Regions from separate parts of the Sinobaca sp. TMA16-18 genome, predicted to be linked through region 2. Evidence: predicted binding sites of a transcription regulator. Region 2 holds the regulator's gene; the other holds the start of a gene.
The links. The regulator LexA, encoded in region 2, represses DNA repair genes until DNA is damaged. The targets are predictions, from matches to a motif close to CGAACATATGTTCG.
Positions count from the first base shown of each region.

Region 1 (14,963 bases), 570 kb from region 2:
CATCTCCGATGAGATCTACGCGGAGCTCAGCTATGATACGAAGCACTGCAGTTTTCCAAAAATCGAAGGCATGAGGGACCGGACGATATTAATATCCGGCTTTTCCAAAGCATTTGCGATGACAGGCTGGAGAGTAGGGTATGTCTGTGCGCCGGAGGATATTTCGGCAGCGATGCTGAAAATCCATCAGTACACAATGATGTGTGCTTCAACGTTAGCGCAGTTTGGAGCGCTCGAAGCGCTTCGCGATGGAAAAGATGACGTAAAGCGAATGGTCATCAGCTACCGTCAGCGCCGCAATTATATGATAGAAGCATTTAAAGAGATCGGCCTGGACTGCCATGTGCCGGGAGGCGCTTTTTACCTCTTTCCTTCCATTCAGAACACAGGGCTTGATTCAGAAACATTTGCAGAACTTCTTTTAAAGGAAGAGAAAGTAGCCGTTGTTCCCGGGAGCGTGTTCGGAGAAGGCGGCGAAGGTTATGTCCGCTGTTCTTACGCCACCTCCATGGATTCTTTGAAAACCGCAGTAAGCCGCATGGAGAGGTTCTTGTCCAAACGAATAGCTGCTAAATAATAAAAGCGGGCCCGCTGACAAAGCAGGCCCGCTTTTATTTATAGAATTCCAAGTAAGTCAAGCATTGCTATCGCAATAGCGACAGGCGTAACGTACTTTATAAGGAAGTACCAGACGGAAAAGTAACGAGGGTGCAGGCTTGAGCCGGTCAGCAGTTCGTTTTTCAGTTCGGCTTTTCCCATTTTCAGCGGCACAAAAATAGAGATGAGAAGCGCCCCGAGAGGAAGCAGAACGTTGCTGACAAGAAAATCGATTTGATTAAAGAATGTATCGCCGAACACATCCCAGTCAGCAAGCAGGCCGAAAGAAAGATTGGAAGGAATGCCGAGCAGAAAAACGGCCAGACCTGCCATCCAGGCTGCTTTTTTACGGCGCTGCTTATTGTTTTTAGCTACTGTCGTTACAACAATCTCCAAAAGGGAAAAAGCGGAAGTTAACGTTGCGAATAACAAAAGCATCAAAAACAGGCTTAAAAACAGCCCGCCAAAAGCAATTTCGCTGAATACGGCCGGCAGCACCGTGAAAATAAGGCTCGGACCTTCATCCGGTTGAAGCCCGAAAGCAAACACCCCGGGGAAAATAGCCAGTCCGGCAAGAAAAGCAATCAGTATACTAAGCCCGACGACAGATCCTGCAGAATGAACCAGGCTGTCCTGTTTTGACAGGTAGGAGCTGTAGGTAACCATGATAGAAACGCCCAGGCTTAAGGAAAAGAAAGCCTGCCCTAACGCAAATAATATCGTTTCGCCGGTAACCTGGCTGAAATCAGGCATGAGGAAGAAGGAAATGCCTTCCATCGCACCATCGAGCGTGACAGCACGGACAACGAGCAGCAAAAAGATAATGAACAACAGCGGCATCATTATCGTACTTGCCCGCTCAATTCCTTTCTGGATACCGTTTTGTACAACAAAAATGGTAATAATAATAAAAACGAGGTGGGCAGTACCTACTTCCCACGGGTTGGAGATAATGGAAGCGAACAGCTCGCCGTATTCTTCACTGGACCGGCCGGTCAGACCGCCGGACAGGCTTCGGAATAAGTATGTAACAATCCAGCCGCCGACCACCGCATAAAAAGACAGAATCAGGCAGGAAGAGAAAATACCGAGCACCCCAATGAAATACCAGGGAGAACCTGGAGCCAGCTCTTTATAGGCAGAAATGGGATCTTTCTGCGTCTTTCTTCCAATAATAAACTCGGCAAGAAGAAGAGAGGTGCCGAGCAGAAGCGTAAACAACAGAAAAATCAGGAAAAAAGCGCCTCCTCCATTCGTTCCTGCTACATAAGGCAGGCGCCATACGGCACCAAGGCCTACTGCAGAGCCTGCTGCCGCTAAAATAAATCCAATCTTGGATGTCCATTGTTCTCTTGCCTGTTTCACTGTATATACCTGCTTTCTTCTATTAAAAAATGTTTAGTCATGTTTTACACACAGTGTTAAAGAGTAGCTGAATTTTCAGCCGGTTGTCAAGAAGTTTATCAAAAAAGAAGTTAATTATCCAAGAAAAATATTCAGACTTCAAATTGCAGGAAAATAGGAAATATGGTATAATCATTAAGTTAATAAATAGTTAGGAGATGTTTGCATGACGGTACAGCAGTATGAGGTTGGTAGCATTGTTGAAGGAAAGGTAACAGGGATTAAACCTTTCGGAGCGTTTGTTGCCCTTGACACAAAAAAACAAGGTTTGGTTCATATCTCTGAAGTAGCGCATGGGTATGTGAAAGATATAAATGACGTACTTTCTGTCGGTGATGAGGTAAAGGTTAAGATCAAATCTATTGAAGAAGCTTCCGGGAAAATTTCTCTATCTATCCGTGATACACAGGAAGCTCCAGAGAAGCCCGAAAGAAAAGAAAGAAAAGATTTCGGAAGCAGCGGCCGCGGTGCAGGATATGCAGGCGCTTCCAAGAGTGCTCCAGTCCAGCAGAAAAGCCAGGGCTTCAACACGCTTGAAGACAAGCTTAAAGACTGGTTGAAGCAGTCCAACGAAATTCAGGCAGACCTTAACAAAAGAATCCGCAAGTAGAAAGAAAACAGCTGTTCTTTGAGGACAGCTGTTTTTTTTTGTATAAACGCTTCATTTGACGGATTAGAGGCGTTGTTTCAGAAAAAAATCTTGCTTTGCCCTCATTCCTTCTTTACATTGGAATAGAGGATATAAATGGAAGGGAGCATGATGTAACATGTCAAATCATATTCGTTTGGATTACAGCAATGCGCTTAACTTCTTTAATGAAAAAGAAATGCACCAGGCACAGGCTGCCGTTTCGACCGTGCATAAACAGATTCATGAAAAAACAGGGGCGGGCAGTGAATACTTAGGATGGGTCGACCTGCCGGAAGATTACGATCAGGAGGAATTTGCAAGAATCCAACAGGCGGCGGAACGAATCCGCAGTCATTCGGACGTGCTGATTGTTATTGGTATCGGTGGTTCCTACCTTGGAGCTAAAGCGGCACTCGAAAGCCTTTCCCACAGCTTTCGCAACCAGCAGTCCTGCGAAAAACGGACAGGTCCTGAAATATACTTTGCCGGACATCAAATGAGCCAGGCGTATCTACGGGATCTTCTGGAGATTATTGAAGGCAAAGATGTATCTGTCAATGTAATTTCAAAATCCGGAACGACCACAGAACCGGCTATTGCATTTCGTGTATTTAAAGAATGGCTGGAAGCTAAATATGGTCAGGACGAAGCGGCAAAACGCATCTTCGCAACGACAGACAAAAGCAAAGGGGCACTCAAGACATCTGCCGACGGACAGGGGTATGAAACCTTTGTGGTGCCTGATGATGTAGGAGGACGCTATTCTGTTCTTACAGCGGTAGGTCTGTTGCCGATAGCCGCCGCCGGGCTCGATATTAACAAAATGATGCAGGGCGCCCAGGATGCCAGAAAAGAACTGGCCGGCGAAAGCCTGGCTGACAATGATGCTTATCAGTATGCAGTTATCCGTCAGGCTTTTTATGCAAAAGGGTATGTGACGGAGCTTCTTGTGAACTATGAGCCGCGGCTTCACTTTGTCAGCGAATGGTGGAAGCAGCTGTTCGGCGAAAGCGAAGGCAAGGATAATAAAGGCCTGTTCCCGGCCGCGGTTGACTTTTCCACAGACCTTCATTCCATGGGTCAGTACGTGCAGGAAGGCAGACGCAACCTTTTTGAAACGGTGCTGCACATTAATTATACCGGTGAAGATATTCTGATCAAAGAAGATAAAGAAGATTTGGACGGTCTTAACTATCTCGCCGGGGAGTCGATTGATTACGTAAACAAAAAAGCGTTCCAGGGAACTCTTTTGGCCCATACGGATGGACAAGTGCCAAACCTTATCGTTGAGATACCAGAAATGAATGAATACTATTTCGGCTATCTTGTGTATTTCTTCGAGAAAGCTTGTGCGATGAGCGGATATTTGATGGGAGTTAATCCTTTCGATCAGCCGGGCGTGGAAGCATATAAAGAAAATATGTTTGCGCTTCTCGGCAAACCGGGATTTGAAGACCAGAAAGCAGAACTTGAAAAACGATTAAAATAAAAATATGGCAGAGCATCCGTTCTCTAAACAGAGGACGGATGTTCCTATTAAAAAGGCGGGGCTTATGTTTATTGAAGCGTTCATATTTGGATTGGCCATCTTTATTGGCTGGATGATTCTTGATCTTGTCAGGGAAAAGTCATTTCGAAAAGAAAGTATCTATCAGTCCTTAATTACCGGTATTGCAGCGGCGTTGGGGTGGATCGTACTGGAATTAATTTTTTAACGTTGACACGCGGTGTAAATCCACTTATAATAAAACTTGTCGTTCCAAGTATGGGGCATTAGCTCAGCTGGGAGAGCGCTTGGCTGGCAGCCAAGAGGTCAGCGGTTCGAGCCCGCTATGCTCCACCATACATATAAGACTAACAGCAATGGTTTGAGGATACACTCAGCCCATTGCTGTTTTTTTATGTTTTCTGCTGAAAATAACATCGTTTTATGACCCATTTCTGCTTTAATTTCGTTAGCTTAGTAACAGAGATAAAAGACCCGACCCTGGAATTGAAAACAGCCGGAGGAGGCATGACAGATGAAATATGCGATTAATCGTTACCTTCATTTGGTAGATGAGCAGATGCTGCTGGAGCTTTTGGACGAACCGACGCATTCGATTACGGCGGAAATGCGTCTCATTAAGCGAACGATGCAGATGGCGGGACAATTCGAAGGGTTCAAACAAGAAGTGACAAAAGAAATGCAAAGACAAAAAAGCACCGGATAGGAGGAACCCTCCGATTCTGTGCTTTTTTATACCGTGGAAAGACCGGCTTTCCGACGGGCTCTGCTGATGAAATACTTACCGGTTATACGTTTTGTGTCCTTGGAAGGGATAGAAAGCTCCTGCCAGCATCCGTTGATTTCCACATGGAAAAGCAGTACTTCTGTTTTGTAAGACGGCGGGAATAAAACACGAAGCTGCTTTTCTTTCATCTCCTGCTCAAGACGTTCAATGTGCTGGTGCAGGTCTTCTATTAATTCCCTGAAATATAACTGATAGTGAAGCTGAAGCGCAAATTGCCCGTTTAACTGCCTGGAGTCATGCTGTAACGTTTTTAAAAGAAAAACAGAATAAATATAATTGTCGATTAAGCCCTGGCAGTCTTCGTTCATAATGAATCTCCCTCCTTTGTTCTCTTATTATTATTATACACGAACATACGTTCTTTTAAACCTGTTTGCTCTTCATTTCTGCAAAGGACAGGACCAAAAACGGAGAAGAGAGATACAACCCCTTCCTCTTGAAAAATGAAGGTAAAAGAGGCAAACTAAAGAAAGATGTATAAAGATTAAGAAAACAACAGCTATTGGGAGGCCGACAGGACATGGTTTTTGAAAATGTAATCGATAGAAAGAAAACGAACTCAATGAAATGGGACTTTACCGCAGAGCGCTACGGATCCAGTGATTTATGGCCGATGTGGGTAGCAGATATGGACTTTCAGGCGCCAAAGCATGTACTCGATGAAATGCAGAAAATTGTAGAACACGGAGTGTTTGGTTACCACCGCAGACCTGAGAGCCTGCAGGAAGCAACGCTTGCGTGGATTGAAAAGCGTTTTGACTGGAAAGTCGAGAAAGAGCAGCTTGCCTTTACGCCGGGTGTAGTTCCTGCGATCAGCCACTTGATTCAAACATTTACCGAAAAAGGCGACGGTGTGATCATTCAGCCGCCGGTTTATTATCCGTTTTATGCACTCATTGACAATAACGAAAGAAAAATGATGAAAAATCCTTTAAAAGAAACAGAAGAAGGATTTACATTCGATCTGGAAGATCTCGAAGAGCAGATGAAGCAGGGAGCGAAGATGCTTCTACTCTGCAGCCCTCATAATCCAATCGGCCGTGTCTGGAAAAAAGAAGAACTGCAGGGAGTAGCCGCACTCTGTAAACAGTATGGTGTGTTTGTCGTATCGGATGAAATACACGCAGATTTAATTCTGGAAGGCACGCATATTCCATTCTCTACCATCGCAAAGGAGTACGGAGTGGAAACGATGACGTGTATGGCGCCAAGCAAAACCTTTAATTTGGCAGCTTTGTCTTTATCCTATGTCGTGTTTGACAAGGTAGATTCCAGAAAAGCCTACGAAAAACATCTGGCAAATGAATTTGTAGAAATCAACAACCCGTTTGCCACGGCTGCAGCAGAAGCTGCCTATCGTGAAGGCGAAGAGTGGCTGGAAGAGCTGCTTGTATATCTTCGCGGAAACGTAGAATATGTTAAAGAATATATAGAAAAAAACATGCCGGATCTTCATGTTATTAAGCCGCAGGGCACTTATTTAATCTGGATCGATATGAGAGCCCTCGGTCTCTCTGCCACAGAGCAGCAGAGCTGGCTTCGTGAAGAAGGCAGGCTTGCTGTAAGCGACGGCCATATCTTTGGAACAGAAGGCGCGGGCTTTATCCGTATCAATGTAGCCTGCCCGCGTGCGAACGTGGAAGAAGGACTGCAGCGTCTCTATAAAGCGTATCAGGCTCTTTAAGATAACAGTCACCAAAAAGAGGCCGGTTTTCGGCCTCTTTTACATAGAATGACTCAGGAGGAAACCAGAATGAAGACATTTCGGCTAGTGTCATTTCAATGCCTGGAACAAGAGAACGGACAGATTGTTCATCTTCCAATTCCTTTAAAAGAAGGGTTAATTATCAACCGGGAAGAAAAAGACGGAAGCTGGCTTATTAATGCAGTAGTGGACCGGGACCAGGAGAACTGGTTTATTCATTCCAGAGACCAGGAAAATCCGCTCGTTATGGAAGTTACGATTACCGACCCCCGAAATGAACCGGCAATTATGACAGGCACGGTAATGGATGAATCTGATTTAAGCGAAGGGATCAGCCTGTTAATCAAGGCAAAAATGGCAGGCGGCAAGGAAGATGTGTCGCAGATGATTTTAGAAGACCTGGCAGAAGAAGGCTATACGGGCCCGGAAATGATCGCAGAGTTTCAAGTACGCAAAAAGAATTCCAGCATAAGGTCAGCGAAAATGGCCCAGCGGATTTTCGAATCGTTCCGCAGCAAAAATTAAAGCAGGGCAGCAGGAGCACAAGCTAAAGGAGCCTTTCATGAACATTTTTACATTCCAGGATTATTATAAAAATGAAGTACAGCTGACATTTAACGATCGTGCTTTTATTTCTGAGCCGCGCCATGTACTGGTGATCTGTCGATACAGCGGAAAATGGCTGCTTACGAGGCATTCGCGGCGCGGATTGGAATTTCCGGGCGGGAAAGTGGAAGCTGGAGAACTTCCGGAGCATGCAGCGGTGCGGGAAGTCTGGGAAGAAACGGGAGCCAGGCTTGCTTCCATCGAATGGCTGGGACAGTACAAAGTAACCGGAAAAGCAGAAGTTATCTACAAAAATGTATATTTTGCACGGGTAGAAAAGCTTGTCCAAAAAGAAGATTACATGGAAACGCTTGGACCCGTGCTCTGCACGGATCTCCCGGCAGATTTAAAAAACGACGTATCCTTTAGTTTTCTGATGAGAGATGACGTTATTCCTTACTGCCTGAACGAATTGAAACAAAGAAATTGGACATAAAAAAGCACTGCCGCTGGCCGGCAGTGCTTTTTTTGTTTATTCTGCTGAAGCAAATACACTCGGGCCTGCTGCACGGATATTATCAGACACTGAAGTGAATTTTTTAAAGTTTTCCTGAAACTGCTGAGACAGCTCTTTTGCTTTTTCATCATAAGCTGCTGTATCTTTCCACGTCTGCCTTGGCTGAAGCACCTCATCGGGAACACCGGGGCAGCGAAGTGGGATATGCAGACCGAAAAATGGATCTTTAACCGTTTCACAGCTCTGCAGTTCTCCCTGCAGTGCAGCCTGAACCATAGCTCTTGTGTACGCAAGGTTCATTCTTTCCCCTACGCCGTATGGCCCGCCGGACCACCCGGTATTGACAAGAAATACATTGACCTCATGCTGCTCGATTTTTTCTCCGAGCATTTCCGCATAACGGGATGCTTCCAATGGAAGGAACGGAGAACCGAAGCAGGTGGAGAAAGTAGCTTCCGGAGCCGTAATGCCGCGCTCTGTTCCAGCAAGCTTACTCGTGTAGCCGCTTAGAAAATGGTACATAGCCTGCTCTTTGGAGAGCCTGCTGATAGGTGGCAGCACGCCGAAAGCATCAGCCGTTAAAAACACAATCGTAGACGGATGCCCGGAAACACTTGGCATCATCGTATTTGGGATACTGTCAAGCGGGTAAGCGGCCCGCGTGTTTTCCGTTAAGGATACATTATCGTAGTCGGGAGTCCGGCTGTCTTTGTCTGTTTTAACATTTTCAATCACTGCTCCAAAATTAATGGCATTCCAGATCTGCGGTTCTTTTTTGAAAGATAAGTTAATACATTTGGCATAGCAGCCGCCTTCAATGTTAAATACGCCGTTATCAGACCAGCCGTGCTCATCGTCGCCGATCAGGTAGCGGTTCGGATCCGCAGAAAGAGTGGTTTTTCCAGTACCGGAAAGGCCGAAAAACAAAGCCGTGTCGCCTTCTGTACCAACGTTCGCTGAACAGTGCATGGACAAGACATTCTGCTGGGGAAGAAGGTAGTTCATGACGGAAAAAATCGATTTTTTCATTTCTCCGGCATATTCGGTGCCGCCGATTAGTACAATACGTTCTTCAAATGAAATAATAACAAACGCTTCCGAGGACGTTTTGTCCACAGCCGGATCCGCTTTAAAGTGTGGAGCGGAAATAATCGTAAAGCCGGCTTCATGTGTCTGCAATTCTTCTTCCGACGGGCGGATAAACAACTGCTTGGCAAAAAGATTGTGCCAGGCATCTTCGTTAATCACCCGGATAGGAAGACGGTAGGCAGGGTCTGCACCTGCAAAGGCCTGAGTGACGAACAGTTCTTTTTGTTCAGCAAGATGAGCCATTACTTTTTTGTAAAGGTCTGTAAAGACCCGTTTGGATATCGGCTGGTTTACTGGTCCCCAGTCAATATCATTAAGTACGCTCTCTTCCTCAACAATGAACTTGTCTTTTGGAGAACGGCCCGTATATTTACCGGTTTCTACACTAAGGGCTCCACTGGCTGTAAGAATGCCTTCTTTTCTGGCCAACGCTCTTTCTACAAGGTGTGAAACAGGCAGATTCATATGAATGTTGTCACCATGAAGAAGGTGGTGAATTTCATTGGAAAAATTTAAAGTAGTCATGGCGGCAAAATCCTTTCTTTTCTTGAATAGTATCATCTAATTGTTAATTAGTATAACACATTAAAATCATTAGTCTATACTACAAATGGAAATTCCCAAAAAATATATCAGGCTATTCTGTGAATGGAAAAACATTTTTTGTGGATAAGAAAGGGAGATTGCTTTATTTGACAAGAGATTGGAACTAAGGTAACATATTTTCGAACGGATACTCTTATCCCGAGCTGGTGGAGGGACAGGCCCTGCGAAACCCGGCAACCATCCGTAAGTACAAAACGGAAAGGTGCTAACCTGGAGAGACGACTGTCGTCTTGGAAGATAAGAGGCGAAAAAGGAACGGATAGAAACCCCCTTTTCCTCGCCATGGAAAAGGGGGTTTTGTGTTTTCTTTCTCTTCTTCTTCTATATAATAAGGCGGCTTAGGCAGCGTGCATATGAAATATGCAGCAGGCAGAAGTACGGCAAGATAAGTTATAAGCAGGATAAAAAGGAGGATATATTTCATGGAAACAATTGGACGCCGCCTGTTTACATCAGAGTCCGTTACAGAAGGGCATCCTGATAAACTGTGTGACCAAATTTCAGATGCAATACTAGATGAGATATTGTCGCAGGATCCTAATGCGAGAGTAGCTTGTGAAACAGTAGTGAATACAGGCCTTGTGCTTGTTGCTGGAGAAATCAGTACATCTACGTATGTAGATATTCCGAAAATTGTAAGAGAAACATTAAAAGAGGTAGGCTATACGAGAGCGAAGTACGGATTTGACTCCGAAACATGTGCGATTCTTACTTCTATTGATGAACAGTCAGCAGATATCGCTCAGGGAGTCGATGTTGCGTTGGAATCACGTGAAGGTTCCATGACAGAGGATGAACTGGAAGCAATTGGAGCCGGAGACCAGGGTCTTATGTTTGGTTATGCTGATAACGAAACAAAAGAATTAATGCCTCTTCCGATTTCTTTAGCTCATAAATTAGCCAGAAGGCTGACTTACGTAAGAAAAGAAGGAATACTGCCTTATCTTCGTCCTGATGGTAAAACACAGGTAACAATCGAATACGGTGACGACGGCAAACCGCTTCGTGTAGAAACGATTGTTATCTCCGCCCAGCATCAGGAAGATATTACATTGGAACAGATCGACAGCGATCTGAAAGAACACGTTGTTGATGCGGTAGTCCCGGAAACTCTTTTAGATGAAGAAACAAAATACTTTATGAATCCAACCGGACGGTTTGTTATTGGCGGTCCTCAGGGAGATGCCGGCCTGACCGGAAGGAAAATTATTGTTGATACGTATGGAGGATACTCTCGTCACGGCGGCGGGGCTTTCTCAGGAAAAGACCCGACAAAAGTGGACCGTTCTGCATCTTATGCAGCCCGCTATGTTGCGAAAAATATAGTAGCTGCTGAACTGGCAGACCGGTGCGAAGTACAGCTTGCATATGCCATTGGAGTAGCGCGGCCTGTCTCTATTGCCGTTGAAACGTTCGGTACCGGAAAAGTATCAGAGAGCGTATTAGTAGACCTTGTAAAGGCGAATTTTGACCTTCGTCCTGCAGGTATTATTAAAATGCTGGACCTGCGCCGTTCTATTTATAGACAAACGGCTGCATACGGCCACTTCGGACGTACAGACGTTAATCTTCCGTGGGAAAAAACGGACAAAGCTGAACTGTTAAGCCAGCTTGCAAAAGCAAATAAGCAATAAAAAAGGACGGCCCTGCAAAAGGGTCGTCTTCTTTTTTATTCATAATGTGTTTCTTTTAGTACGCCTTCCTTGATAAACTGATTCAACTCCTTCTCCATTAAATCTACGAGTTGCTGCTGGCGTGTGGATTTGAACATGCCGGATGCATCATTCCAATGCTCGAGCCCTTTTTTCGTTTCCCCAAGAAGCAGCAGGTTCCGGCCCTTCTGGTAAAGCAGTTCCCCGAATACATACATCGTTCTTGTTTCGAGACATCGTTTTATACCTTGTTCGCACCACTGCGCCGATTCCTTATACCGTTCTTGTTTCGTGAGCGATATAGCGAGCGTATACGTTAATCTCGTTTCAATAGAGGGATCTTTTCTTTTTTTCATCCCTTTCCATTTAGTAAGCGCCTCTTTACAAAGTGTTTCCGCATCTTCGTAGCGTTTTTCCAGATTGTAAAACACAGCTAAAGAATTGCTTATTTCGGCTTTTCTTTCCGTGAAAGAAGGATTAGGGTCAATCGAGATGGAAAAGAGAAGCTGCTCGAAGGCTTCTTCGGTTCTTCTATAAAGATGGTATAAAAATATCCCTTTATGCCAGGCTATGTACTGTTTATACAGAGGAGGCGTAAATAGAGGGTTGTCTTTTTCATATAAAATCAATGCTTCCATCTGCTTATAATCCTGTGTGAAGCGGCAGTGTTCAAGCTGGTCAAAAACGTCCTGTACATAATCAGGCCGCTCCGAAACAGCCTCTTCAAAGAAATAATACATGTCTGCGCCAAGTTTTTCGGCAATTTGGAACAGCGTATTAGAATACGGAATAATTGATCCGTTTTCAATTTTGCTGATTTGAGCCTGAGTACAGATCCCATCCGCAAGATCAGCCTGGGTCATTTGATGGTACTGGCGCAGCTCCTGAATTTTCTTCCCTACTCTCGAAAAATCCACTAGATTTCCTCCTTTCTATGTATTCCTATAATTATTATAACAAACAGGTACTAAAGGTGGAAGTAAAAAGTCTATATAAAATAGCTATAAATGGCATTTTAAAGAAAAATCAAATGAATATTAGTTATATTATACTAATTTAAGAGAAGAGAGGTGATTTGAATGAATAAAACAGGGTATGGTATTTTTACTGCAGCTGCGTTAATCGTCCTAATAGGTTATCAGGGAACAGAAGGTCTTTTGGCAGGCATTTCACAAATAATGCCGCTTAACCTTCCCCATAAACATTAATTAACCAGTAATACTAGTACTTTACATAATTTGGATCATTTTCCTCAACGTTTGTCAAAATCCAATTAAGGGTATATTCTTGATATAGTTTGGGTTTATAACTCAAGAAGTATAGAAAGGGATGATGATCGTTGCCGGAAAGAATTCAAATCACCTTTAACGGTGAAAAGAAAACAGTAGAAAATGACCAGAGTGTCCTGCAATATACAATCGGAACACCGTCAGAACTTCCTAATGTATGCTATCATCCAAGCCTTGGTGCTATTGAAACCTGCGATACATGCATGGTGAAAGTGAACGGGGAAATGGTACGAGGGTGCTCCACGCCTTTAAATGATGGAGACGTTGTAGATTCTGTGTCATCAGATGTACAGGAAGCGCAAGTTGTGGCAATGGACCGGATCCTTCATAACCATGAATTGTATTGCACAGTTTGCGACTATAATAATGGCGGCTGTGAAATACATAACACGGTTAAGGAAATGCAGGTCGAGCATCAAAGCGAACCTTTTGAACCAAAACCGTATGAAGAAGATAATACAAACGCGTTTTACCGTTACGATCCGGACCAGTGTATTCTTTGCGGACGCTGCGTAGAAGCCTGTCAGGATATTCAGGTAACGGAAACGCTTTCGATTGATTGGGAGCTTCAAAAGCCCCGTGTTATCTGGGACAATGATGTGCCGATCGATGAATCTTCCTGTGTTTCCTGCGGCCACTGCTCTACAGTATGCCCATGTAACGCTCTTATCGAAAAATCAATGGTAGGGGAAGCCGGCTACATGACTGGAATCGATCAGCAGACGCTTCGTCCGATGATTGAAGTAACCAAGCAGGTCGAAACGGGTTACAGCTCTATCCTTGCGATCTCCGATATGGAAGCAGCAATGCGTGAAAGCCGCATCGAAAAAACAAAAACAGTATGTACATACTGTGGAGTCGGCTGTAGTTTCGATGTATGGACAAAAGGACGGGATATTCTAAAAATCGATCCGCAGATAGAGGCACCGGCAAACGGAATTTCGACCTGTGTGAAGGGTAAGTTCGGCTGGGATTATACAAATAGTGAAGAACGTATAACCAAGCCGCTTATCCGTAAAGGTGACTCCTTTGTAGAATCTACTTGGGATGAAGCTATCGCTCTTATTAAATCAAAATTCACTTCTATTAAAGAAGAGCACGGACCTAATGCGCTCAGCTTTATTAGTTCTTCAAAAACAACGAATGAAGAGTCATACCTCATGCAAAAGCTTGGCCGAGGCATTATTGGTACGAATAATATCGATAACTGTTCCCGTTACTGCCAGTCTCCCGCTACAATGGGACTTTTCCGCACAGTAGGTTACGGAGGAGACTCCGGCGGCATTGAGGACATTAAAAACTCCGAGCTTGTGATTGGTGTAGGTACGAACACTTCAGAGTCCCACCCGGTTCTTGCAACAAGAGTAAAAAGCTCGCATAAGCTGAGAAACCAGAAGCTGATTGTGGCGGATCTTCGTAAGCACGAAATGGCAGAACGCTCTGATTTGTTTATTCGTCCGAACTCCGGTACAGATCTCATCTGGCTTTCTGCCGCAGCGAAATACATTCTTGATCAAGGCTGGGAAGACAAGAAGTTCCTTGAAGAGAGAGTAAACGGTCTGGATGAATTCAAAGCCAACCTCGATAAGTACACCCTTGACTATGCTGTTGAAAAAACCGGCGTAGCTAAAGAGGATATTATTGAAATTGCCACAAGCATTTATGAAGCGAAAACGACCTGTATTCTTTGGGCTATGGGTGTTACGCAGCATCTAGGAGGAAGCGATACGAGTACCGCGATCTCCAACCTGCTATTGGTTTCAGGAAACTACGGCAAGCCGGGCGCCGGCTCGTATCCTCTTAGAGGCCACAACAACGTACAGGGTGCCAGCGACTTTGGAAGCATGCCGGACAAAATGCCTGGATATGAAGATGTTATGGATGAAAAAGTCCGTGAAAAGTACAAAAATGCCTGGGGTGTAGAACTTCCGGCTGATAAAGGCTTAAATAACCACGAAATGATTGATGCGATCCATGATGGCAAGCTGAAAGCTATGTACTTGAAAGGCGAGGAAATGAGCCTGGTTGATTCGAATATCAATTACGTTCAGGACGCTCTTGCCAAGCTGGATTTCTACGTAGTGCAGGATGTATTCCTCAGCCGTACGGCCCAGTTTGCAGACGTAGTACTTCCGGCAAGTCCAAGTCTTGAAAAAGACGGCACATTTACAAATACGGAGCGCCGTTTCCAGAGACTGTATAAAGCGTTGGAGCCAATGGGTGAATCCAAGCCGGATTGGCAGATTATTATGGAAGTGGCTAACGCAATGGGAGCTGAATGGAATTATTCCCATCCATCTGAGATTATGGATGAAGCCGCAGCGCTTGCAGAAATTTTTGCAGGGGTTTCCTACGACCGCCTGGAAGGCTACAACAGCCTGCAGTGGCCGGTATTTAAAGACGGCACGGATTCTCCTGTACTGTTCCTGGATGAATTTCCATTCCCGGACGGCAAAGCAAGATTGTATCCTGTAGATTGGACCATTCCTGTCCAGTATGATGAGCAGTATGACCTGCATGTGAACAACGGCAGAATGCTTGAGCATTTCCATGAAGGAAATATGACTTACCGGTCTAAAGGTATCAAAGACAAAACACCGAATAACTTTGTTGAGGTTTCTCCTGAACTGGCG
Region 1 is NZ_JCAKFM010000001.1:670,993-685,955, reverse strand. Features, by position in the region: gene AC5W14_RS03470 (aminotransferase) at 1-577, shown strand, start outside; gene AC5W14_RS03465 (sodium-dependent transporter) at 616-1,962, opposite strand; gene yugI (S1 domain-containing post-transcriptional regulator GSP13) at 2,168-2,611, shown strand; gene AC5W14_RS03455 (glucose-6-phosphate isomerase) at 2,769-4,121, shown strand; gene AC5W14_RS03450 (hypothetical protein) at 4,126-4,347, shown strand; tRNA gene AC5W14_RS03445 (tRNA-Ala) at 4,400-4,475, shown strand; gene AC5W14_RS03440 (hypothetical protein) at 4,654-4,845, shown strand; gene AC5W14_RS03435 (YhjD family protein) at 4,872-5,234, opposite strand; gene AC5W14_RS03430 (MalY/PatB family protein) at 5,447-6,610, shown strand; gene AC5W14_RS03425 (YwpF family protein) at 6,680-7,156, shown strand; gene ytkD (RNA deprotection pyrophosphohydrolase) at 7,200-7,673, shown strand; gene pckA (phosphoenolpyruvate carboxykinase (ATP)) at 7,710-9,308, opposite strand; SAM riboswitch class I at 9,520-9,633, shown strand; gene metK (methionine adenosyltransferase) at 9,812-11,023, shown strand; gene AC5W14_RS03405 (helix-turn-helix domain-containing protein) at 11,059-11,958, opposite strand; gene AC5W14_RS03400 (hypothetical protein) at 12,121-12,249, shown strand; gene fdhF (formate dehydrogenase subunit alpha) at 12,381-14,963, shown strand, end outside.
Region 1: AC5W14_RS03435 (YhjD family protein) is a predicted target of LexA. The motif match lies at 5,275-5,288, and genes of this name have one in related genera.

Region 2 (14,963 bases):
AAGCCAATCCTGCTGAAGTGAAAGAAACCAAGCCTTATCCGAACGAAGCAACTAATGAAAAACTCGAGGAAGCACTAAACAATGACAATATTACAGTACTGGACGTTAGAGAGCCGGCAGAGTATTCATTTGCTCATATCCCAAGAGCGGTTTCGATACCATTGGGAGAACTGGAACAAAGAACCGGCGAATTGAATCATTCGCATGAAATATATGTTGTGTGCCGAACCGGTAATAGAAGCAGCATGGCAGCATATACCCTGGAAGAAAAAGGATTTACTAAAGTACAAAACGTAAAACCGGGAATGAGCGGCTGGAATGGCCCGACCGAAGATAAATAGAGGAGGAAAAAGGCATGGCTATGAAAGCAATGACTGCTGCTGAACTGGCAGAAATAGTAATAAATAAAAAAGATATATTTATTTTAGATGTTCGCAACGAAGATGCGTTTAAAGATTGGAAAGTAGAAGGGAAAAACGTAGAAATAGTGAATACTCCTTATTTTGACCTTCTGGAAGGAGTTGAATCCATTCTTCCACAGATACCCGAGGACAAACCAGTTATTGTTGTCTGCGCAAAAGAAGGCTCCTCTAAATTTGTGGCTGAGCAGCTGGTGGAAGCTGCAGACCGGGAAGTGTATTACCTGGAGGGCGGAATGAAAACGTGGAGTGAACATCTGGAGCCGGTTAAAGTCGGCGATCTATCTGACGGCGGCGAGTTGTATCAGTTCGTACGGATTGGAAAAGGCTGCCTGTCCTACATGGTAGTTTCCGGAGGAGAAGCTGTGATTATTGATCCTGTGCGTCTAACTGATGTATACACTAATTTCCTGAAAGAAAAAAATGCGGTTCTTAAATATGCTGTAGACACCCATCTGCATGCCGATCATATTTCCGGCGGCAGGCTGCTGGCGGAACAAACGGGAGCGGTGTATTACCTCCCGGAAGCGGATGCTGGAGAAGTAACGTTTTCCTACCAGCCTCTGCACAATAACGATGTGCTGCGTGCAGGAAAAACAGAGGTAGCGGTACAAGCCCTGTATTCCCCCGGCCATACCATTGGCAGCACCTCTTTGATTATTGATAATCAGTACCTGCTTACAGGAGATATTTTATTCATAGATTCCATCGGCCGTCCGGATCTTGCCGGAAAAGCAGAGGACTGGGTAGGAGACCTGAGAAAATCACTTTATGAAACGTATCAGACATTAAAGGATGATCTTTGGGTACTGCCAGCCCACTTTTCAAAAAAAGAAGAGATGGATGATCACGGAAGAGTAATGGAACAGCTGCATGTGCTGTTCAAAGAGAATACCGGACTGCAGGTGACAGATGAGACCGCCTTCCGCAAAATGGTAACCGAAAACCTTCCTCCGCAGCCAAATGCCTACGAGGAGATTCGTCAGACAAACATGGGAAAAGTACAGCCGGAGCCGAAAGACCAGACAGAAATGGAAATTGGGCCGAACCGCTGCGCGGTATCATAAATTAGAAGGAGAGTTTATTATGAATGCAACTAAAACTGTAGACGCCAAAGGCTTGGCATGTCCAATGCCGGTTGTAAAAGCAAAAAAAGCAATGGATACCCTGCAGACAGGGGATGTGCTGGAAATCGTTTCAACAGATAAGGGAGCCAAAGCAGATCTGCCGGCGTGGACCAAATCATCGGGCCACGAGTTACTGGAGCAGGCAGAAGAAAACAATGAATTTACATTCTGGATCAAAAAAGGATAGAGGAGAGAATAAAAAAATGGAAGAAACAAAAAACGGAACAACAATGGTCGTATTTGATGGAGACCTGGATAAAGCAATTGCCAGCTTTATTATCGCTACAGGCGCTGCAGCAATGGGAAAGAACGTAACGATGTTTTTCACTTTCTGGGGATTGAACGTGCTTCGGAAAGATAACGTCATCAGCGGCAGTGATAAATCGATGATGGAAAAAATGTTCGGAAAAATGATGCCGCGCGGTCCGGAAAAACTGGCTATGTCGAAAATGAATTTTGGCGGTATGGGACCGAAAATGATGAAAAAAATGATGAAAAATCATAATGTGTCTTCTTTGAAAGAGATGATTGAAATGGCCCAGGACCTGGATGTAAAAATGGTGGCCTGCACAATGTCTATGGACGTCATGGGACTCAAAGAAGAAGAATTGATTGATGGACTGGATTACGCCGGTGTCGCTACTTACCTGGCAGAAGCAGAAGAGTCCAACATTAACCTGTTTATTTAATACGTATACTGCAGAAAAGAGCCTGTGCCCCTAAGGGAACAGGCTCTTTCTAATATGTAGGGTGGATACGGACTGAACGACAGGAAACCCGGCAGCTGTCAGGCGATGCCGCAGGAAGTGACAGCGCCCATAATACCGGCTATAGCAATTCCTACTATAAATTTTTTCACGTTAGTCCTCCTGTATCTATATATTCATAATTATGGTAAATAGTTTACTTTATTATAGTCGATATTTCCTAAAAAAGGTTGCATTTTATTAGCTTTTTCTATGTATCGGTTTAAAACCGCGAATATGAAGAAAAAATCTTTTATAATAGAAGAAGAAAACAAGAAAGCGGGGAGATAATATGACAGAAGAGTTATACCATGATCTTTTTTTAAAAGATGCGGGGTTTCTTCCAGTCGAAATAGAAAAGTTAATGTTGGAGTATGCCGAAGAATTCCAGCATGCGGAGATTCAGCAGGTTATAAAGCATACAGATGAGCATTATACCGTCGTTACAAAAGTAACAAAATAAAAAAGCTCTCAAGCGTGAGAGCTTTAGATGATTATTTTTTTTGGATTTCAACTGCTTTATGCTCAATTTCATCGTACGAGTTAGTGCCGTTAGCGTAATCTTTTACCATACTCTCAAATGACCGGAATAATCGTTCATCCGCCGGGTCCTGCAGGTTAAGGCCCAATGAATCAGCAACTTCCTTTTGGTCCCGTCGAAAAGCGTCATCGGCTTCAAACGTATTTCCTTCTTTATATTTGTCCATATGATGGTCAACAAACTTTTTAATAATATCCACATGTATCTCTCCTTTGTTTAAATGGTCTCTTTGTTCTCTTCCCGGTTCCCGGGATATCAAAACGATGAAGCAGGAAGAACCGATTTGAAGCACCTCCAGGCAGAAAGCGCACAATTTTAAGATGGAATACAAGGGACAAGGACTCTCCCTTGAAGGATACGGTATACTGTAGGATAATGGCATACGGAAAGGGGATGGAACGAATATGGTAAGTGGAAGAAATACAGAAGATATGATTATGGATTTAGCGAGTCAGCTTTCTATCGAGCAGGCAAGAAACAAAATTTTATGGGATCTTATTCTACGTCATAATGTACTTTCTCAAAAAGATGTTGATAAAGAAGTAGAAAAGCATTATGAAACCTATCGCACCACTTCTTATGAAGAATTAACCGGGTTTAACTTAAGAGAAGACACCAAGCCGGTAAAAGAACCAGAACCAGAAGAATAAAAAAAAGCGTTCCCTGCAGGGGACGCTTTTTTAATGCCTTACGACATCAAGAAATAGAAAAAAGATAGATTTTACTGCGGTAAATACAAGAAGAAAAATGAACACCAGAACCAGTATAGTAAGAGCGAGAGTCTCCTGAAAATGGAGAATATCGATCAAAATTAAGTTAGCAAGCACAGCGGAAATTACGCCGATAAATAATGTACTGTTAAATACACGTTCCATTATATTAGATGCAGCCATTTCAACATCTCCTGATTAGTATAGATTCCGCTCTTGTGAAATAGTGAGCGTTGTTTGCCTTATTCCTATTAAACCGCATTAGAGACGTGAAATCAATGTCTAAAAAGTGACAAAACAGCGAAAAAAATGACTAACTGGTGAACAATAGAAAAAAAGAAGCAAATAAAAATAGAATACCCAGTGGGCATTCTATTTTTCGTATATATCATCGGCAAGCAGCTTAATAGGACTGCCGCACTGAGGGCAATTCTGGTATTCCTGATCAATAGCAGCATCGCTTAGATCAGAAGCCGGCATCTGCACCTCTGCTTTTGTTTCTTTGCCGCATGAATGGCATTTAATATAGAGCAATGGCTTATCTCCTTTCCATGATCATAGCTGTATTTAATTATATATTTGTATACCACAACAGGTTTTTTCAAAACCTCTCAATGAAAAAACGGCTTTCTTCAATAATGAAGAAAGCCGTTTTCTATTCGTTAATGAATGGTGCGGAAAACGCCGATGACTTTACCAAGAACAGTACAGTCATCAAGAATAATAGGGTCCATGGCTGCATTTTCAGGCTGCAGGCGGATATAACCGCTCTCCCTGTAAAAACGCTTTACGGTCGCTTCGAGCTCTTCGGTCATTGCTACAATAATGTCTCCGTTGTTTGCTGTCTGCTGCTGTCTGACAATAACCAGGTCTTTATCGTAAATACCGGCTTCAATCATACTTTCCCCCTGAATAGTAAGGACAAAAACATTCTCATGTTCATTTGCCACCATACGTTCCGGAAGAGGAATGTATTCCTCTATGTTTTCGATAGCTGTAATGGGTTCACCGGCTGTAACTTTACCGAGCATCGGAACGTACACAGCAGAGCTTTCGGATATTTCAGGCGGTGCATCTTCAAAAGACAGCACCTCTATTGCTCTTGGTTTAGTAGGATCGCGTCGAATAAAACCTTTGCTTTCAAGCCTGGATAAATGTCCGTGCACGGTAGAACTGGAAGCGAGTCCCACAGCTTCTCCGATTTCCCGGACAGACGGGGGATAGCCTTTTAGACGTACTTCCCCTTTTATATAGTCAAGTATTTGTTCTTGTCGTTTTGATAATTTAGTCAAAGTCCCGGCACCTCCTGTGCGTGTAATGTTATTTTAAAAAATTGTATCATGAATAATACGAACATGCAAACATCCGTTCTAATTTTACTTGACGGGAACAGAAGTTCTTATTATACTTTTAAAAAAGGGAACGCACATTCTTAAAAACGGGGGAATTACAATGATTTCAAAAATAACGAATGTAACGATGCAGGAATGGATGATATTATTACTATTTGCAGCATCAATTTTATTTCTAATTATAGCCGTCCAGATTAATGCACCAGATGCAGAAGCAGGTTTTGTTTATGAAGACGATATAACGGAGGAAGCAGAAGAGCTTCAGATCGAACAGGAATTAACCGCCTATCAATGGGTGAATTATACCCTGGACTAATGAAAGTAATCAGAAGGTGAAGTGGGACGATGGAGAAGTGCATTATCTACTGCAGGGTGAGTACCGAAAAGAAAGAACAGCAGACTTCTCTGGAGCGGCAGGTGGAGGAATTGACATCTCTTGCCAAGAGAAACAATCTGCCTATTTATAAAACAATCAAAGAAGAACAGAGCGGCTATTCTATGGAAAGAGAAGGGCTGCTGGAGATGCTTGAAGACTTTTCGTCAGGAAAGGCTTCTATTTTGTGCGTGCAGGATGATACGAGACTTGGAAGAGGCCATGCAAAAGTAGCGGTCCTTCACGCCCTCCACAAAAGTGGAGTAACAATTTATTCAGTCCGGGAAAACGGCGTGCTTGAATTATCTGAGTCAGACAGTATGCTGATTGATATACTCTCCATCGTGGAGGAGCATCAGCGCAGGCTGCATAATTTTAAGATCAAGCGCGGAATGAAGCGGGCAGTAGAAAATGGCTACCGCCCCGATAAGAATTTAAAAAACCGGGGCCAGGGAGAGCGTGTAAAAAAAGAAGTGCCGATAGAAGAGATCATCAGGCTCCGTCAGCGGGACCTTCCCTTTTATGATATTGCCGCGACCCTGCGCGGACTCGGATACGATGTATCTAAAGCCACGGTGCACCGGCGCTACCGGGAGCATATGAAAAAAGAAGATGAACAGTCGTAGTGAAGGCTGAGCGCCTTTGATGAGGCCCTATACCTTCCTATCCCTCCAGAACAAAGATGGTTCCGTTTGCATAAAAGCGGGTATATAAGTACCATTAATATAGAAGGATATTCATGGAAACGAACATAAAAGGGGGGAATATCATGTTATCCCAAGACAAAATTGCACGCATTAATGAGCTGTCCCAGCGCGCGAAGACAACCGGCCTGACGGAGTCTGAGAGCATAGAACAGCACGAACTGAGAGAAGAATACCTGCAGAGTTTCCGTTCGTCATTTAAAGACCAGCTTCATTCGGTTAAAGTAGTGGATCCTGAAGGCGCTGACGTTACCCCCGATAAGCTGGACCGATCAAAGAAAGAACGTAAAGTGTACCGCTCCAGATAGCGTGGCACACAAATATATTCTTCATCTGGCGTAATGATATTATATTCGTATATGAGCCGCTGCCCGAAGAGCGGAATCCGGAAGACCATTTTCGTTAAAACAATAGAGGATGGTCTTTTTAACGTGGTTACAACTCCGTTAAACAAAAGGAATTAGAAACAGCGGAGATGGTAGATCCGGCCTGTCAAAAGAAAGCCGGCACGATTTAGAAAAATTCCACGTATTTCGCCGCGATTCTTGTATAATAAAAAGAAAGCGTTTATTATTTATTCATGGATGGACGTTAATTACTAAACAGAGACAAGGGGAGAATACGATTATGGCAGCGCAGACTACAGCGACGCAATTAGAAAATTTAGCTATTAATACGATTCGTACGTTATCGATCGATAGCATTGAACGGGCTAATTCCGGTCACCCGGGATTACCTATGGGAGCGGCACCAATGGCCTTTACTTTGTGGACAGAGTGCATGAATCATAATCCTGGCAACCCGGAATGGTTTAACCGCGACCGTTTTGTTCTATCCGCGGGACACGGCTCTATGCTTTTATACAGCCTGCTTCATCTTACCGGCTATGACCTTTCTCTGGAAGAGCTTCAGAACTTCAGACAGTGGGGAAGCAAAACTCCGGGACACCCGGAATACGGCCATACACCAGGCGTTGAAGCCACCACCGGTCCGCTTGGCCAGGGGCTTGCGATGGCAACAGGCATGGCTATGGCAGAGCGCCATATGGCAGCTACTTACAACAAAAGCAGCTTCCCGCTCGTAGATCATTATACATATGTTCTATGCGGCGATGGGGATATCATGGAAGGGGTCAGTTCAGAGTCCGCTTCTTTAGCCGGTCACCTGAACCTGGACCGCCTGATTGTGCTTTATGATTCCAACGATATTTCGCTCGATGGCGATCTGCACCAGTCATTTTCCGAAAATGTCATGCAGCGTTATGATGCATATGGCTGGCACACCATCCTCGTAAAAGATGGCAATGATACGAAAGCTATTAAAGAAGCAATTGAAGAAGCAAAGCAAGCAGGCAAGCCAACTTTAATCGAAGTCAAAACGACAATCGGTTACGGCTCTCCTAATAAAGGCGGTACCAACGCAGCACACGGTGCTCCGCTTGGCGCTGAAGAAATTACATTGGCCAAAGGAATGTACAAGTGGGAATACGAAGAAGAATTCCACGTACCGGCAGAAGTAACGGCCTTTTTCGCTGAGAAAAAAGCAGCAGGCGCCCGCAAAGAAAAAGAATGGAACGATTTGTTTACGGATTACCAGAAAAAGCACCCAAAAGATGCTGAACAATTCATTAAGGCGCTAAAAGGGGAGCTTCCTGAAGGATGGGAAAAAGAACTTCCCGCCTATACGAATGAAAAGGTAGCTACGCGTGCTGCTTCAGGCGATGCGCTTCAGGCCATTTCCAAGCACGTGCCATCGTTATTCGGCGGCTCGGCTGACCTGGCTTCTTCCAATAAGACATTAATTAAAGAAGAAACAGATTTTACAAAAGATAATTACAAAGGACGTAACATCTGGTTTGGCGTAAGAGAATTCGCCATGGCTTCTGCACTTAACGGTCTTAAGCTGCACGGCGGCGTACACCCATATGCATCCACGTTCCTGGTGTTCTCTGATTACCTTCGTCCGGCACTTCGCTTAAGTGCATTAATGAATCTGCCTGTAACGTATGTGTTCACACATGACAGCATTGCAGTCGGAGAAGACGGCCCAACACATGAACCCGTTGAACAAATCGCTGCTCTTCGTGCAATCCCGGGCGTTCACGTCATCCGTCCAGCCGACGGCAATGAAACATCCGCGGCCTGGAAAGTGGCATTGGAGAGCACAGGCGGCCCAACCGTTCTGTCTCTAACCAGACAAGGTCTTCCTACGCTGTCAACTTCTGCTGAAAGAGCGGAAGAGGGCGTAGCTAAAGGCGCATATATCGTAGAATCTGTTGGTTCACCAGAAGTGCAGCTTCTGGCTACCGGTTCGGAAGTGGCGCTGGCAGTGGATGCCAAAGCCGCACTTGAGCAGGAAGGAATTGCGGCTAACGTAGTAAGTATGCCCGATTTTCTTGCTTTTGACCGCCAGCCGCAAAGCTACAGAGACAGCGTGCTGTTAAAAGGAGTACCAGCTCTAGGTATGGAAATGGGATCAACAATGCCTTGGTACAAGTACGTAGGCACAGAAGGCGCCGTTCTCGGAATTGATGAATTTGGAGCTTCTGCTCCTGGAGATAAAATTATGGAAGAGTATGGCTTTACAACCGAAAATGTAGTATCTATTGTAAAAGACCTGCTTCAAAAATAAAAAGCAAAGCCTGGACGAGATCCAGGCTTCTTTTTTTACGGATCTGGAAATTGAAGCAAATCACTGGGAGGCTCTTTTCATCCGCCTGTTAGTAAGGTATAATGTTAGAGGTCCTTACAGTATCCACGAAGGATAAAAAGGATGTTCACTAGAAATAGAAGGAGGAAGTGCCGGAATGGATTGGCTTTGGTTTGTACTCGTCGGCGTACTGTGTTTAATCGCAGGGGCAGCGCTTGGTTTTTTTATCGCCAGAAAAACAATGATGAACTACTTAAAGAAAAACCCGCCTATTAATGAACAGATGCTGCGGGTTATGATGATGCAGATGGGGCAGAACCCTTCACAGAAGAAAATTAATCAGATGATGAAGGCTATGCAGCGTCAGCAGGATACAAAAGAATCAAAAAAGGAAACAAAAAAAGAGTTGAAAAATGCAAAAAAATAATAGCAGCGCTCTCTAATACAGAGAGCGTTTTTTTATGCTTTTTCTGCGCTTTACGCAGCTCCTTTCTTGAAGGCAAAAAGGGAAATGGCGTATGATAATAAACAATTAGACAAACGAACAAGAAAGCAGGGAGAGACATGCAGATCTTCTGGTCGCTGCGATGGTTTTTTAAAAAAGAATGGCTGGCATACAGCGTGGGGATCGGCATATTAATGCTCGTATCCGCTCTGTCTCTGCTTCCCCCCTACGCGGCAGGAAGGGTAGTAGACCAGATTGCCGAGGGCACGTTGACAGTTGGGGATTTACAGTACTGGGCAGTCCTGCTTCTCGGAGCAGGAGTGTTGATGTATATATTCCGCTACATATGGCGGATTATGATTTTTGGGGCGGCGATCCGCCTCGCCAGGCTTTTAAGAAGCCGGCTGTATAAACATTACACCAAAATGAGTGCTTCCTTCTACAACAGAAGGCGGACAGGTGATTTAATGGCCCACTCCACAAACGATATCAAGGCGGTGGAACAAACGGCCGGCATTGGCGTGTTAACGCTCGTTGATTCTGTTGCAATGGGCGGATTTGTCATAGCCGCGATGGCTTTTACGATCAGCTGGCAGCTGACGCTTTTATGTCTTCTGCCGATGCCGTTGATGGCGGCTGCTACGAGCATTTACGGCAATATTCTGCATCACCGCTTTGGCCAGGCCCAGGCAGCCTTTTCCGAGTTGAACAATAAAGTGCAGGAAAGCGTGTCCGGTATCCGGGTCACTAAAGCATTTGGACAGGAGAAAGCCGAAGTGGCGGCCTTTTCCCGGCAGTCCGATAAAGTTGTGCAAAAAAATGAAAACGTCGCAAGAGTGGATGCATTATTTGAACCGACAATATCACTTGTCGTAGGGGTTTCCTATTTTCTGGCCGTTTTTTTCGGAGCACGGTTTGTGATTGCAGGAGACCTGACGATCGGTGAATTAACAAGCTTTACCGTGTATCTTGGCATGCTGACGTGGCCCATGCTTGCGTTTGGACTGCTTTTTAATATCGTAGAGCGTGGCCGGGCAAGCTATGGACGGATTGAATCACTGCTGGCAGAAAAACAGGATATTACGGATGAACGTGCCGTTTATAACACGGTCCCTACAGGAAACATTGATGTAAATATAGAACGCTGCAGCTACCCGCAGGCCGAACAGCCGGCGCTCCAGCAGATTGCTTTTCATGCAGAGAAGGGAGACACCGTTGGCATTGCAGGGCGTACCGGAAGCGGGAAAACGACTCTTTTGAAACTACTGCTCCGGGAAATGGAGGATCCGTTAAGCCGGATAAATATAGATGGCGCACCGGCTTCCGCTTACCATCTGGATCAGTACCGGCAGGCATTCGGCTATGTGCCGCAGGATCATTTTCTCTTTTCGATTTCGATTGCCGACAACATATCATTTGCCAAGCCGGAAGCATCTCTGGAAGACATTATACATGCGGCGAAAACAGCGCATGTACACGATGATATTATGAGTATGGAATACGGGTATGACACGATCGTAGGCGAACGGGGCGTGACGCTCTCAGGCGGCCAGAAACAGCGGCTGGCGATTGCACGGGCATTAATCACAGACCCGGAAATTCTTATCCTCGATGATTCGCTTTCGGCGGTAGACGCCAAAACAGAAGAATCCATTCTCTCTCACCTGCAGCGGGAGCGGCAGAACAAAACAACGTGGATTGTATCGCACCGCATGAGTGCGATTAAACATGCCGATCAGATTGTAGTGCTTGAAAATGGCCGGCAGACAGAAAAGGGCACGCATCAGCAACTAATGAAGGACCGCCGCTGGTATGCTGATATGTATGACATGCAGCAGCTTGAAAGCTTAGTGGAGAAGGGAGGAAAAGATGGAGCACCAGGATAGAGTATTAAGCAGCAAAGAACAGTGGAGCATTTTTAAACGATTATTAAAAGCGGCTGTGCCGTATAAAAAACAACTGGCCGCTGCCGCTCTTTTCCTTCTGGTTGGCACAAGCGCTGACCTGGTTGGTCCTATATTAGTAAAAGTATTTATTGACGACTATTTGACCCAGAATACCTTTCCGGCCGGCCCTCTCGTAGTTCTGGGGGTAAGCTACGCCGTGCTTCACCTGCTCGGTGTCGTTCTCGGATACTACCAGATTTTCTGGTTTCAGCGGATTGCCCTGCAGATCATCCGGACGCTGCGGATTGACGTCTTTAAAAAATTAGAGCAATCCAGGCTGCGGTTTTTTGACCGGACCGCAGCCGGCGGTTTGATATCGAGGCTGACAAACGATACGGAATCGGTCAAGGAGATGTACGTCGAAGTGCTGGCCGTCATTATTCATAACGGAGTGTTTTTAATCGGCGTCTTTATAGCAATGGCCATTCTGGACGTTCAGCTGGCTCTTCTCTGCCTGGCACTGTTTCCCATCATATTCGTTTTAATATATTACTACCGGAAAAAAAGTGCTGTATTTTTTGGATCCATGAGCGGGCGGTTAAGCATGCTGAACGCAAAAATCAACGAATCCATTCAAGGAATGAATATCATTCAGGTGTTTCGCCAGGAAAAGCGGATGCGCGGTGAATTTGAAGAAATAAATGAAAAACACCGCCGGTCTTCCGTACAGACGATGAAGCTCGACGGTCTGCTGCTGCGTCCGGCAATTGACCTGATCAGTGTGGCCACCCTTGTCCTCGTACTGACATACTTCGGGCTGGCTTCTTTTGAGGGAAGCATACAGCTTGGGGTGCTGTATGCGTTTATTAATTACATTGACCGTTTGTTTGAGCCTGTTAACCAAATTATGCAGCAGCTCTCTAAACAGCAGCAGGCGATTGTATCGGCGGGCCGGGTATTTCAGATCCTGGACCGGACAGAGGATATGGAGCCGGCAGCAGATCATGCCCGGGAGGAAACGTTCATAAAAGAAGGCAGCGTGCGGTTTGACCATGTGTCATTTGGCTATGATCCGGGAAACCCGGTGCTCAAAGATATTTCCTTTCGGGTGAACAAAGGCGAAACGCTGGCTATTGTAGGACACACGGGAAGCGGGAAAAGTTCGATTGTACAGGTGCTCCTTCGTTTCTACGATACGCAGAAGGGATCGATCACCGTGGATGGAAGAAATATTCATGAATACGGAAATAAAGAAATCCGCAGAAATATCGGGCTCGTCCTGCAGGACCCGTTTCTATTCAGCGGTACGGTAAAGGATAATATTATGTTTCATGACCCGAACGTAAGCGAACAAGACATGAAGCGGGCGGCAGAAAAAGTAGAGGCGGCACCTTTTATTGAGAAGCTCCCGGCGGCATATGAAGAGCCGGTCGGAGAACGGGGCAGCTCTTTTTCCAACGGGGAAAAACAGCTGATTACGTTCGCGAGAACAATTGCGAAAGATCCGAAAATCCTTGTGCTGGATGAAGCGACGGCAAGTATTGATTCCGAAACGGAACAGGATATTCAAACGGCGCTGGATCGGATGAAACAGGGGCGGACGACGATTATGATTGCCCACCGGCTTTCCACGATAAAAGACGCAGACCATATTATTGTGCTGCACCAGGGGGAGATAAAAGAAGAGGGCAATCATGAATCCCTCCTTAAGCAAAATGGCTTGTACCGGACGATGTATGAGCTGCAGCAGGGAAAACTGCAGCAGGAAAAAGCCTACACCCCGAAATAGAAGAACAAACGTTGCAAGATAGCGTTTTCACGTTGTAAAATAGAAACATAGCTGTAAGCGCATCAGTGTTTACAGCTCGCCCCGGGCATCTTTAACAGGCTTCGGGGAGGGGAGTGAGTGCAATGAATATAGCTTTACTGGCAACAACCGTCGGCGCGGCCTGTATGGCAATGATAGCGCTCTTTATCCGAATGAGAGCGATAAAAAAGCCGGCCAGCATAAAGAAAATTATACTTCCGCCTTTTTTTATGTCTACAGGAATGCTGATGTTTGTCTATGAGCCGGCCCGGCTGGTGCCGCTTCAAATTATAGAAGCGCTTACCGTCGGTATTATTTTTTCTTTCCTGTTAATGCGTACGACGAGCTTCGAAATACGAAACAGCCGTATTTATATGAAACGATCGAAAGCTTTTGCATTTATTTTAATTGGGCTGTTGATTGCACGTGTTATATTCAAGCTGATTATCGGAGACTCGATTGAAGTAGCGGAGCTTGGAGGCATGTTTTACTTATTGGCTTTTGGAATGATTATTCCGTGGAGAATTTATATGCTGATCCGCTTTAAAGAAATAGAAAAGCGTTACCATGCTTCTATAGGTACGACGGGGCCTCCTTTATCCAAAAAACTGGTTAAATAAAAGCTGCTTTCTCTGTTATTCAGAGGAAGCAGCTTTTTGCTTAAATAAATGTTCATACTCGGTTAAATCGATATTTTTTTCGCGGCATTTTTTACGAAGGAATTTATGATCCCGCTTCGGGGTAGCAAGAATATATCCGCGGATAAGCAGAGGCTCGTCGATCGTTTCGGCTCGTTCTTCTAAAGCAATCCGGCCGATCTCGCCGGCAATCCGTTCTCTCGCTATGTCTCTGAATAATTCAGGGACTGGCTCTACAAGTTCTTCAAGCAGATTCTTCTTGGACTGTGGCCATAAATGACGCGTTTCTTTGAGGTAATAATCCTGCCAGTCCAAAATAGAGCGGCCGTCTTCTTTTGGAAAGCGCTTTAAAAATTTGCGGAACATAAAAAAGCCGCCTATGAACATAAAGACCGTTAAAAAAACCGACCATGCCATAATAAACCACATAAAAGCATCAGAAGGCATCTGAATCCCCTCCATTCATATCGACCATAAAAAATGGTGTCTCATCTTTCCTTATTTTATCATAGATTCAAGTATAGTAGTATAATGAAAAGAAGCGTATAGATAAAATAGGAGTGGTAGAATATGGCTGGAAAACAAGTTAATGAAATACTAAATGAAGGTATTTATGGAAAAAAAGAGCTGCGTCCTGATGAAAAGAGACAATATCTGGGTGTATATCGGGAGCGCATTCTGCTTGTACTAACTAAAAGTCAGGTTATGGAAAAGGGAACCCGGCCGGAAGTGGAAGCTGAAATGAAAAAGCATAAAGATGCAGCGCTTGTGTTAAATGGAAAAATGAGCTACCAGGCTCTTAAAGGCTATCAGCAGATTTCCCGTAAATACGGGGTGGAATACACCAATGTGTCTTCGCTGGAAAATGTGACGGAAGTCGGGCTGGTCCTTGCTAAACCGTATGCGATTCATAAAGAGGAAATTGAAGTGGATGACGAGCAGATCGAAGCCCCTGCTGCTGAAAAAAAACCATGGTGGAAAAGAATTTTCGCTTAATATTGGCCTGCAGTATGAAAAACAAAGGGAAGTGAGGGGAAAAAATGAAGCCTGCTTTTTTTATGATTACGTCCATTGTTATGTTATTTTTAATTGGACCGGAAGCGGCCGCGGCCGCTCCTCCAGCGGAAAACCAGGATATGACGGGTACGTTTATTTTAATAACGATTGCGATGTTTGCAGTCATTATCGCGGTATTCGTCTGGTTTTTAAACAAATACAAAAAAAACAAATAGGCCGGGCAGGCGTTGTTTCGCCGGCTGCCTACTGCTATCTTGTTTAATATGAACAAAAAGTTTTGATTATTTTGCATATTTGATGGTAGTATATATAGATACCTGCTGAAGCGGGTATCTTTTTATAAAAAACAAGGGTCGCAAAACGTCCTTGCGGGACATATAATGACCCAAAAACGATGTGAAGATCGTATCAACCAGGAGGAAATTGACCATGACACAGACAGATAATCAAAGCACCTTACTTCGAAATGATGTAAAGAAACTTGGTACCATTCTCGGGAAGATATTAAAGCATCACGGAGGAGACACACTGTTCAACCAGGTGGAAGAG
Region 2 is NZ_JCAKFM010000001.1:98,735-113,697, reverse strand. Features, by position in the region: gene AC5W14_RS00650 (sulfurtransferase TusA family protein) at 1-341, shown strand, start outside; gene AC5W14_RS00645 (MBL fold metallo-hydrolase) at 356-1,486, shown strand; gene AC5W14_RS00640 (sulfurtransferase TusA family protein) at 1,506-1,733, shown strand; gene AC5W14_RS00635 (DsrE/DsrF/DrsH-like family protein) at 1,750-2,235, shown strand; gene AC5W14_RS00630 (hypothetical protein) at 2,585-2,755, shown strand; gene AC5W14_RS00625 (hypothetical protein) at 2,787-3,032, opposite strand; gene AC5W14_RS00620 (hypothetical protein) at 3,238-3,483, shown strand; gene AC5W14_RS00615 (hypothetical protein) at 3,514-3,726, opposite strand; gene AC5W14_RS00610 (hypothetical protein) at 3,916-4,077, opposite strand; gene lexA (transcriptional repressor LexA) at 4,206-4,835, opposite strand; gene AC5W14_RS00600 (hypothetical protein) at 4,996-5,211, shown strand; gene AC5W14_RS00595 (YneB family resolvase-like protein) at 5,241-5,894, shown strand; gene AC5W14_RS00590 (DUF896 domain-containing protein) at 6,038-6,280, shown strand; gene tkt (transketolase) at 6,600-8,603, shown strand; gene AC5W14_RS00580 (YneF family protein) at 8,779-9,048, shown strand; gene AC5W14_RS00575 (ABC transporter transmembrane domain-containing protein) at 9,186-10,952, shown strand; gene AC5W14_RS00570 (ABC transporter ATP-binding protein) at 10,936-12,741, shown strand; gene AC5W14_RS00565 (CcdC family protein) at 12,864-13,379, shown strand; gene AC5W14_RS00560 (DUF2621 family protein) at 13,395-13,859, opposite strand; gene AC5W14_RS00555 (DUF1694 domain-containing protein) at 13,968-14,393, shown strand; gene AC5W14_RS00550 (hypothetical protein) at 14,438-14,629, shown strand; gene ppc (phosphoenolpyruvate carboxylase) at 14,844-14,963, shown strand, end outside.